Regions from separate parts of the Streptomyces sp. NPDC048185 genome, predicted to be linked through region 3. Evidence: riboswitches for the same ligand, from Rfam matches in the RefSeq annotation. Region 3 holds a riboswitch; each other region holds the start of a gene.

Region 1 (3,265 bases), on a different contig from region 3:
GTCGGGCCGAACAGGTCGGCGTAGGCGGCTCGGGACAGTTCAGGCATCGAGGGCACCTCCGGTCGCGCCGCGCAGACCCACGACGACGCGGGCACCCGCGAGGGGGATCAGCTCCACGTCGACCGGGATGCCGGGCTCGAACCGGACGGCGGTGCCGGCGGCGATGTTCAGCCGCCTGCCGTGCGCCGCGGCACGGTCGAAGTCGAGACCGGGGTTGGCCTCGGCGAAGTGGTAGTGGGAGCCGACCTGCACGGGCCGGTCGGCGGTGTTGAGCACGGTCAGACGGACGCTCGTGCGGCCCTCGTTGAAGGCGACCGGCTCGTCGGCGAAGAGGATCTCTCCGGGAATCATGGCTGCTGCGGGTTCCCGTCAGATGATCGGTTCGTGGACGGTGACGAGCTTGGTGCCGTCGGGGAAGGTCGCCTCGACCTGCACGTCGTGGATCATCTCGGGGATGCCTTCCATGACCTCGTGGCGCTGGATCAGCTTGCGGCCCGACGCCATGAGCTCACTGACCGTACGGCCGTCACGGGCGCCCTCGAGGATGTGCGAGGTGATCAGCGCGACGACCTCGGGGTGGTTGAGCTTCACCCCTCGCGCGCGGCGCTTCTCCGCCACGTCCGCGGCCACATGGATGAGCAGTCGTTCCTGCTCGTGCGGGGTCAGTTGCACGTACCACCTCACAGAACGTCACGCCGGGACCGAACGGTCCGGCTGCCGCGTCCACCGCGACGGCTCTAGATGTAACACACAGCAATGAGCCCCAAGTCGCCCGCTGATGTGCGAAAAACCGCAGGTGGATCGGGGTGCAGAGTACGGCTAGAGTGTTTCCGCCACGTCACGCGGTTTTGACCGACTGATTACCGGTTTGACCGGCCGATTACCGGTGCTGTCGGCGGTCCTTCGCATGCCCGCGCATCCCTGGGCGCGATCGGCGTCCCGCAGGGCGCCCGGCAGCCGCGTCCGGCACACCCTCCGTCACCGCGGGGCCGAAACCGGCCGAACGGCTTACCCCCCTTCGGCGTAGGAACACCTCGAATTTCCGGCCCCCCGGGCTTGCGCGACGTGCGCACCCGGACGGCGGAACTTGTCATTCCGTCGCTGGTCCCGGGGTCGCCACGGGCGTCCCCCGGAGGATCGAACACGACATGTCCACCCGAACGGGTGGGTGGTGAGTAACCACACAACAACCCGGTTCCGTTGGGATTTTCCGACTTCGGTGCGCCAAGATCCATGACTGACGACAAGCCCCCGCCGCAGCGGCGGGGCGGTCCGGGCGGACGCCGAGTCCTGCCGCCGCCCGGACGACCGGTCGACAGGAGTGGATCGGCAGGAGTGGAGGACCCGAGCACGACGGGTCGCCGGAACGGTCGCCCCCGAGAGGGAGCCGCCGGGCCGAGCAGCCCTTGGGGTGAAGCCGCACTCGTGCGGCCGGGCAACTTCGCCAGCCCGAATCCGACAGGTCATCCTTCACAGGCGGCTGACGAAGGGTTGCGCATGACTGCGCTCAATCGCGTCCCGTCGCTGATGGCCCGTGCCGGTACGGCCTCGGCCCTGACCATCGCCGCCGTGGGCGGCTCCATCGTGGTTCCCGGCGTCGCCTCCGAGGCCGCCGCGGCGAGCCACGCGACGAAGGCCCTCAGGATCGCGGCCTCCAAGAAGGGCGCGCCCTACGCGTGGGGCGCCACCGGGCCGTACCGGTTCGACTGCTCCGGACTGACGCTGTACTCGTTCAAGAAGGCCGGCAAGAAGCTGCCGCGGACCGCCGCGCAGCAGTACAACAAGACCCGGCACGTCTCCGCCAGGAGCCGCAAGGCCGGAGACCTCGTGTTCTTCCACTCGGGCCGGAGTGTGTACCACGTCGGCATCTACGCCGGAAAGGGCAAGATCTGGCACGCCCCGAAGACCGGGGACGTGGTGCGGCTGCAGAAGATCTGGACCAGCAACGTCTGGTACGGCCGGGTGAAGTGATCCGCCCGGGGCGGTGACGGCTTCCTGACGCGCCGTCACCGTCCCGGGTGCGTGCCGCGGTGCGTGACACGGCCCTCTGCGGTCACCCGCACGGCATGGCCGACCACCGCCGCTGCACCGCTCGCAACGAGACACCGCTGGAGCGCGCCGACCGCAACTTCGTCGAGCTGCTCCAGGAACTGCGCGTCACCCGGACCGGGGTGCAGATCCTCTTCGCCTTCCTGCTGTCCCTGGCCTTCACGTCGCGCTTCCCGGAGCTCGACACGGTCCGGCGCACCGTCTACGTCACCACGCTGCTGTTCGCGGTGCTCGCGGCGACGCTGTTCACCGCCCCGGCCGCGCTGCACCGCTCGCTCTTCCAGCGGGGCGCCAAGGCACGCATAGTGCGGGTGTCCTCGCGGCTCGCCACGGCCGGCCTGGGCGTACTGGTGTTCGCGTTCACCGGCTCGGTGATGCTCGTGGTCGACGTGACCACCGGCCGGGCCGGTGGAGCGGCCGCCGGTGCGGCGACCCTGCTGGTCTGCCTCGGCCTGTGGTGGCTGCTCCCCCGCCTGGTCCGGCGGAGCCACGCGACCGGTGACCGCCGCGCCGCCGACCGGCGCCCGGCGGCGGAGGCGGCCGGCGCGGCCCGGGACAGGGCCGCACGGGTCCGGGCGGCCCGGCGGGCGCCGTCCGTCTCGCGCCGGGTGCCGTCCACGCCTCACCGCTGAGGCTCCTGCGGCCCCACGGTCTCGCCCCGGGGACGCCCCACGACGGTGACCGGTTCGGCGGGCACCACCGGGCCCGGTGCCGTCCAGGGCAGTTCGATGGAGACGGTCTTGCCGCCCTCGCGCGTGGGCCGCACCCTCAGCCTGCCGCCGCACTCCGCCGTCAGCCAGCGGATGATCACCATGCCCCGGCCGTTGTCCTGCTGCACCGCGGCGGGCAGCCGTTTGGGGAAACGCGGGTGGCTGTCGGTGACGCCGATGCACAGCCGTTCGTCGCAGTCGAGCACGAGGTCCACCGTGAAGGTCGGTGACTGCCCGAACGTGTGCTGGACCGCGTTGGTGGCCAGCTCGGAGACGATGAGCCGGACGGTCTCGGACACCTCGGCGTCCTCGGGCAGGCCCCACTCCGCCAGGGTGCCCACCACATAGGTGCGCGCGGCGGCCACCGAGGCGGGATCGCTCGGCAGAGTGACGGATGCTTCCAGATGGTCTGCCATGGCGACGTCGTCCCTTTCCCACGGGACCGCGGCCCGACACGGGGCGGATGGTTCGAGTACGGTCCCGGACTGGTGCTTCGCCGCCAGACT
Region 2 (3,265 bases), on a different contig from region 3:
CGGTAGTGCTCGGCGACGTCCGGGAAGGCGCGGAGCAGGTTGACCGTCGTCATGATCAGGTCGTCGAAGTCGAGCGCGTTGGCCTCGCGCAGCCGCGACTGGTAGAGGGCGTAGGCCTGGGCGAGGGTCTTCTCGAAACCGTCGGCGGCCTGCGCGGCGAAGTCCTCCTCGTCGATCAGCTCGTTCTTCAGGTTGCTGATCTTCGCGCTGAACGACTTCGGCGGGAAGCGCTTCGGGTCCAGGTCCAGGTCGCGGCAGACCAGCGCCATGAGCCGCTTGGAGTCGGCGGCGTCGTAGATCGAGAAGGACGACGTGAAGCCGAGCTTCTTGGACTCGCGGCGCAGGATGCGGACGCACGCGCTGTGGAAGGTCATCACCCACATCGCGTTCGCGCGCGGGCCGACGAGCTGCTCGACGCGCTCCTTCATCTCGCCCGCGGCCTTGTTGGTGAAGGTGATCGCGAGGATCTGCCCGGGGTGGACGCCCCGCTCTCCCAGCAGGTGGGCGATGCGGTGGGTGAGCACCCGGGTCTTGCCGGATCCGGCACCGGCCACGATGAGCAGGGGGGAGCCGGAGTGCACGACGGCGGCGCGCTGGTTGTCGTTGAGCCCCTCCAGGAGCGCGGCCGGGTCCAGGACGGGGCGGGGGGCGCCGTCCCGGTAGTACGGGTCCCGGTCCGGCGGCGCGTCGAACTTCCCGCCGAACAGATCGTGCGGAACCGGCTCCGTCACGTGGTCGTCCTCGGGCGGCGGCGGGGGTTCCTCCTCGTGACCGCGCGGGGTCTGGAGGCTCGCCAGGAAGCTTTCGTCAAAGAGGCTGCTCATCGCTCTCCGAGTCTAGGGTGCCCCACCGACAACCGGCTGCCACCCCGGAAAATGGCCGGCATCGCCGGGATCGGAGCTCTCGGAGCAGGCGCTATCACACGGAGTGACCCTCGCACCGGAGGTCACGAAAATGTATCGGGCATATCACCCGGCAACCTTCCCAGGCGCCACACGAGTTGGCTACGGTGCGGGACAGGTCGCACGCCCCTTCCGGCGAACGTCGCCGGGCCGCGCGGCCTCCGCCGAGTCCGGCGTGCCGCACGGCGTCCGGAGCCGGGGACCCACCGAATTCCTGGGGTGAATCGGCCACCCGCCCACCACGGGCGGTGCCGTAGGGCAATCCTTCCGAACCACCGCCCGAACCCGACAGCTAACCCGGTAGGCGGAGCACGGAAGGAGTCGCCTCCCTTGGCGTCGCACCGCAAGTCGCGCCCCACCGGTACGCGCGTAGCAGGCATACGGACCCCCGCCCTCGCCACGGCGGCCCTCACCTCCGTCGCCCTGCTGTCCCAGACGTCCGACGCCGTGCCGTCGGACGACCGGCCCACCCTCGAAGAGGTCGAGAAGAAGGTCGACGACCTCTACCGCCAGGCCGGGTCGGCGACCGAGAAGTACAACGCGGCCAAGGAGAGGACCGCGAAGCAGCGCGAGCGCGTCGACACCCTCCTCGACGACGTCGCCCAGCGCACCCAAAAGCTCAACGAGGCCCGCGAGGAGCTGGGCGCCTACGCCTCCGCGCAGTACCGCACGGGCGGCCTGATCCCGTCGACCGCGACCTTCCTCCTCGCGGACTCACCGCAGGACTACGTCGACCGGAGCCAGCTGATGGACCGGCTCACCGGCCGCCAGAAGGAAGCGGTCGACGACTACGTCACCCAGCAGTCCGAGACGATGAAGAAGCGCCGGGAGGCCACCGAGAGCCTTGAAACGCTCACCGACTCGCAGAACGACCTGCGGACGGCCAAGGCCACGGTCCAGAAGAAGCTCACCGACGCGCGCGAGCTGCTGTCGACGCTGACCGCCGAGGAGAAGGCCCGGCTCGCGGCGATCGAGAGGAGGAAGCAGGAGGAGGCCGCCCGCAAGGCCGCCGAGCTGGCCCGGCAGCAGGCCGAGGAGCGGCAGCGGCAGCAGGAGGCCGCCCCGCAGGAGAGCGACACCCCGGCAGACCCCTCCGGCTCCTCCGGCTCCACCGGCTCGTCCGGTTCCGCCACCGGCGGCACCGGCACCGGCACCGGCTCCTCCGCGCCGGACCCGTCGTACGGCACCAAGGCCGAGAAGGCGCTCGCCTTCGCCCGGGCCCAGATCGGCAAGCCGTACGTCTGGGGCGCCACGGGCCCCGGCTCGTACGACTGCTCCGGTCTCACCCAGGCCGCCTGGAAGGCCGCGGACGTGACGCTGCCGCGCACCACCTACGACCAGGTCGACGCCGGCACGACGGTCTCCGTCTCGCAGGCACAACCCGGTGACCTGGTCTTCTTCTACGACGACATCAGCCACGTCGGCATCTACATCGGCAACGGCATGATGATCCACGCCCCGAAGCCGGGTGCGTACGTCCGCGAGGAGTCGGTCTTCTACGACGGCGAGTCGTCGATCCACAGCGTGGTGCGTCCGGCCTGACGCACGGCGCTCTCTAGCATCGACCCATGTCATCCGCCTCCAGTCACCCTCTGCGCGCCTGGTGGGCGCAGCGTCCGCCGGCGGCCGGGGCCGCGGTGATGGCGACCGGCATCCTGTCGGTCGGCCTGCACCTGATCCACCACGAGCTGCTGTCGCGCATCGCGCTGGTGCTCGCCTGCGCCGCGTGGCTGGCGCTCGCGGCGAACTTCGTCTCCCTGCTGCTGTCCGACCGGGCGAAGTGGATGACGCGGGCGGGGACACCGGGCGCGCTCACGGCCGTCGCCGCGACGACCGTGCTGGGCACCCGTTTCTCGCTGCTCGGCTGGACGGCCCTGGCGGCGGCGCTGCTGGCACTGGCCGCGCTGCTGTGGCCCGGGCTGCTGCTGGTGGTCGTGCAGCACTGGGAGCGGCGGATGCCGGGGGCGGTGTTCCTGGGCTGCGTGGCCACGGAGGGCCTGGCCGTGCTGGGGGCCACGCTGGCCGCGGCCACCTCCACGGCCTGGCTCGCGCACGTGGCGCTGGTGCCGTTCTGGCTGGGGCTCGTGCTCTACGTCATCGCGCTGTTCCGCTTCGACCCGCGGCAAGTGGCCCGCGGCGCCGGGGACCACTGGGTCGCGGGCGGCGCGCTCGCCATCTCGGCGCTCGCGGGGGCCAAGCTGCTCGCCGCGGCCGACGGCGGGACGTACCTGTGGAACGACGACGACAGTGCGGTGCTGCACGACGCGACCGTCGCCCTGCTCGTGCTCGACCTCGCCTGGTACGTCGTCCTTCTCGTCTGCGAGATCGTGTGGCCCCGCCCCCGCTACGACGTGCGCCGCTGG
Region 3 (3,265 bases):
CGTTGGCGCCCAGCGAGCCCTTGTTGTCGGTGGCGTCCAGGTCGAACATGGCCTGGTCGATCAGGCGCTGCTCGGTGGCGTCGTAGCCGACGAGCTCCGGGCCGATCTGCTCGATGACGGCCAGAACGGCCTTCTCGACACCCTTGCCCTGGTAGCGGTTGGGGTCGCCGTCACGGAGCTCGATGGCCTCGAAGGCACCGGTGGAGGCGCCGGACGGAACGGCGGCACGCCCCGTGCTGCCGTCGTCGAGGCCGACCTCGACCTCGACCGTGGGGTTGCCTCGGGAGTCCAGGATTTCCCGGGCTACGACGACGTCGATGGACGGCACGAGCATCTCCTTCTTCAATGTGACGCTTCGGTGTGACGCGGGTCCGCGAGGACCGCAGCGGTTCTGCGGGACGAGCCTAACCGGCTCCGGGCGATCGGCCAGCCGGTCGCCCACCCGGTGGACAGAACCGAGAGTAAATTGTTTCCGAACGGAACAAAGACCGTTCACGGAAATCGGGGAGGCTCCCCCGGCCGCCGGGACGTGACCCGGACGTGAAAAACCCGCCCCGGTGCGTACGGGGGAACACGCACCGGGGCGGGAGCAGGGCGGGCCGCCGCTTACTTGAGGTGCAGCTGCTGGCCCGGGTAGATCAGGTCGGCCTCGTCGACGATGTCGTCGTTCAGCTTGAACAGCTTCGCCCAGCCGCCCTTGACGTGGTGCTCCGCGGCGATCGAGCTGAGCGTGTCGCCCTTGACGACCTTGTACTCGCCGTCACCCTTCTCGACCTTCTTGCCGGTCGGGGTGGTGACGGTCTTCTTCTCGGCCTTGGTCTCGGCCTTGGCGGCCGGACGCTCGGAGGAGCGGGAGGCCTTCTGCTCGGTGGAGCGCTCGGCCGTGGAACCGCTGCTCTGGCTCTGCGAGCCGGAGGACTGCGAGGAGCCGCTGTCCTGGCTCTCGCCGGAGCCGCCGGAGTACGCGGCGCCCGACAGGCCGGTGCCGCAGACCGGCCAGGCGCCCTTGCCCTGGCTGGCGAGCACCTTCTCGGCGACCGCGATCTGCTGCGTCTTGCTCGCCTGGTCGGCGGTCGAGGCGTACTGCGTACCGCCGTAGGCGGCCCAGGTGGAGGCCGAGAACTGCAGACCGCCGTAGTAGCCGTTGCCGGTGTTGATGGACCAGTTGCCGCCGGACTCGCACTGGGCGACGGTGTCCCACTCGGACGCGGTGGCGGCGGAGGCGTTGCCGGCCGCCATCAGCGGGGCGGCGACGGCGGCACCGGTGACGCCGGCGACGGCGATGACACGGGTGGCCTTGGACGGACGACGGTGCTTGCCCTTGTCGGAAAACAGCATGGTTGATCCCCTCACCGACGCCTGCGAGGTGAGCTGTCGGGTTCGGGCCGGTTGAGTTGCCCGGCCGGGTCCCTTGCGGGACTCGGCTCCACCCCTAGCCGCTCCGGATCGCTGCCCGTTGCGGCACTTACCTTGGGTCCCCCGCTCCTGCCTGCGGCGCTTGACGCGACGACTGTTCCCGTACCGCCACTGGCAGGATTCGGCGTTGCGGCGGCCGGGGCCCGCGGTGGCGAGCGGTCATGACCGTAAGCACGCGCTCCGCGGTTTTTCAAAGACGATCACGGCTTCTGAGACCTATCTCTCACGTGATCCAAAACGGACATACGATCTCTAATCGTGACGCGAACTACCCCTGGTTCTGCACCGGTTCGCCCCCGACTGTGAGCGTCTGACCGGGCAGGATGTGGTCCGGGTCGGCGCCGACGACGTCCTTGTTGTCGGCATAGAGGGCGTGCCACCCGCCGGTGAGGTCAAGGGAGTCGGCGATGCCCCACAGGCTGTCGCCCGAACGCACGGTGTACGAGCCGTCCGTGAGACCGCGACCGCCCTCCTCGTCGCGCGAGGCGTGCCGCCCCGACGAGTCCGCCGTACGGCCGTCCACGGCGCCCTCCTCCGCGCTCCCGCCGCGGTGCCGGCCGGTCGCGGGCTCTTCGGTGCCGGTGAGCCCCGAAGCGGCGTCGCTCTGCCCCGACTTGCCGGACTCGTCACCGTCCGACGCGGTGGCGCCCGCGCTGCCGGACGCCTGCGCGTCACCGCCGGCCGGGGTGCCGGACGGGGTGGACGTGTCGGACTTGGTCGTTTCGTCCCCGGCGCCCGACGCGGCATCAGTCGTGGCCGGGGCGGAGGGCGACGGGGACTGGTGCCGCGACGGGGACGGAGAAGGGGTCGCCGAAGAGGACGATTCAGGGGCGGACTCGGTGGAACCGGTCAGACCGGATGACTCGGACGTACCCGGTGCATCCGCCCCCTCCTCCCCCGCCGACGCCCCGTCACCCGAGCCGCCGGAGCCGCCGCCGAGGATTCCCGAGTCGTTGCCCAGCCCCGCGAGCAGGCCGCAGGTCGGCCAGGCGGCGATGCCCTGGGCCGCGAGCACCTTCTCGGCGACGGCTATCTGCTGCGAGCGGCTCGCCTGGTCGGCACTCGAGGCATAGCTCAGACCGCCGTACTGCTCCCACATGTCCTGGGACAGCTGCAGGCCGCCGTAGTACCCGTTGCCGCTGTTCTGGCTCCAGGCGCCGCCCGTCTCGCACTCGGCGACCCGGTCCCAGTTCGTTCCGTCGGCCGCGTGGGCGCCGGTGGCCCCCAGGAGCGGGATCGCGATGGCGGAGCCGGTGACTCCGGCAGCGACGACCAGGGCGGGAGCCTGGCGGGGGCGACGGTGACGACCGTTCCCGGAGAGCATGCGACGACCTTTCACGAGACAGCGGGGACGGCGCGGCGAGTGATGCTCGGCGCCACGCTGATCCGTGAACGTATAGGCAGATGATCGCTTGTCACAAGTTCATGCCGCGCAGATCACGTGAAGATCACAGAGGTGAGCGCGTGTCACCTTTGCGTGGGTGACGGATCGTTCTCGCGCGGCGACGGGACCGGTGTGAAGGACACCGGAAGCGTGCGCAGCCCCCGCATGATGAGACCGCCGCGCCAGCGCAGCTCGGCCGGATCCGCGGCGAGGGCCAGGTCCGGGAGCCGCGTGAGGAGCGTGGCGAGCGCGGTCTGCCCCTCCAGCCGGGCGAGCGGGGCCCCGAGGCAGTAGTGGATGCCGTGGCCGTATCCGAGGTGCTGGCTGTCCCGGCGGGAGAGGTCGAGGGTGTCGGGGTCGGGGAACCGCTCCGGGTCCCGGTCGGCGGCGGCCAGGACGACGAGGACGGGATCTCCGGGGGCGATGTCCTGCCCGCCGACGGTGAGCGCCTCGGTGGCGAAGCGC

Evidence for each region. Region 3 has a riboswitch for cyclic di-AMP ahead of ACGF3H_RS20560 (transglycosylase family protein). Riboswitches for the same ligand answer to the same signal wherever they lie in the genome.
Region 1: it holds a riboswitch for cyclic di-AMP, as region 3 does, so the genes downstream of both, ACGF3H_RS23680 (C40 family peptidase) here and ACGF3H_RS20560 (transglycosylase family protein) in region 3, are expected to answer to the same signal.
Region 2: it holds a riboswitch for cyclic di-AMP, as region 3 does, so the genes downstream of both, ACGF3H_RS21725 (NlpC/P60 family protein) here and ACGF3H_RS20560 (transglycosylase family protein) in region 3, are expected to answer to the same signal.

Annotation. Positions count from the first base shown of each region.
Region 1 covers NZ_JBIDAN010000008.1:108,192-111,456, reverse strand. Annotated here, with positions in the region: gene ACGF3H_RS23695 (urease subunit alpha) at 1-47, opposite strand, end outside; gene ACGF3H_RS23690 (urease subunit beta) at 40-351, opposite strand; gene ACGF3H_RS23685 (urease subunit gamma) at 370-672, opposite strand; cyclic di-AMP (ydaO/yuaA leader) riboswitch at 1,350-1,494, shown strand; gene ACGF3H_RS23680 (C40 family peptidase) at 1,498-1,971, shown strand; gene ACGF3H_RS23675 (DUF6328 family protein) at 2,067-2,681, shown strand; gene ACGF3H_RS23670 (ATP-binding protein) at 2,672-3,175, opposite strand.
Region 2 covers NZ_JBIDAN010000007.1:146,959-150,223, forward strand. Annotated here, with positions in the region: gene pcrA (DNA helicase PcrA) at 1-824, opposite strand, end outside; cyclic di-AMP (ydaO/yuaA leader) riboswitch at 1,055-1,224, shown strand; gene ACGF3H_RS21725 (NlpC/P60 family protein) at 1,233-2,444, shown strand; gene ACGF3H_RS21730 (tellurite resistance/C4-dicarboxylate transporter family protein) at 2,471-3,265, shown strand, end outside.
Region 3 covers NZ_JBIDAN010000006.1:412,846-416,110, reverse strand. Annotated here, with positions in the region: gene eno (phosphopyruvate hydratase) at 1-328, opposite strand, end outside; gene ACGF3H_RS20560 (transglycosylase family protein) at 607-1,338, opposite strand; cyclic di-AMP (ydaO/yuaA leader) riboswitch at 1,342-1,507, opposite strand; gene ACGF3H_RS20555 (transglycosylase family protein) at 1,685-2,740, opposite strand; gene ACGF3H_RS20550 (cytochrome P450) at 2,884-3,265, opposite strand, start outside.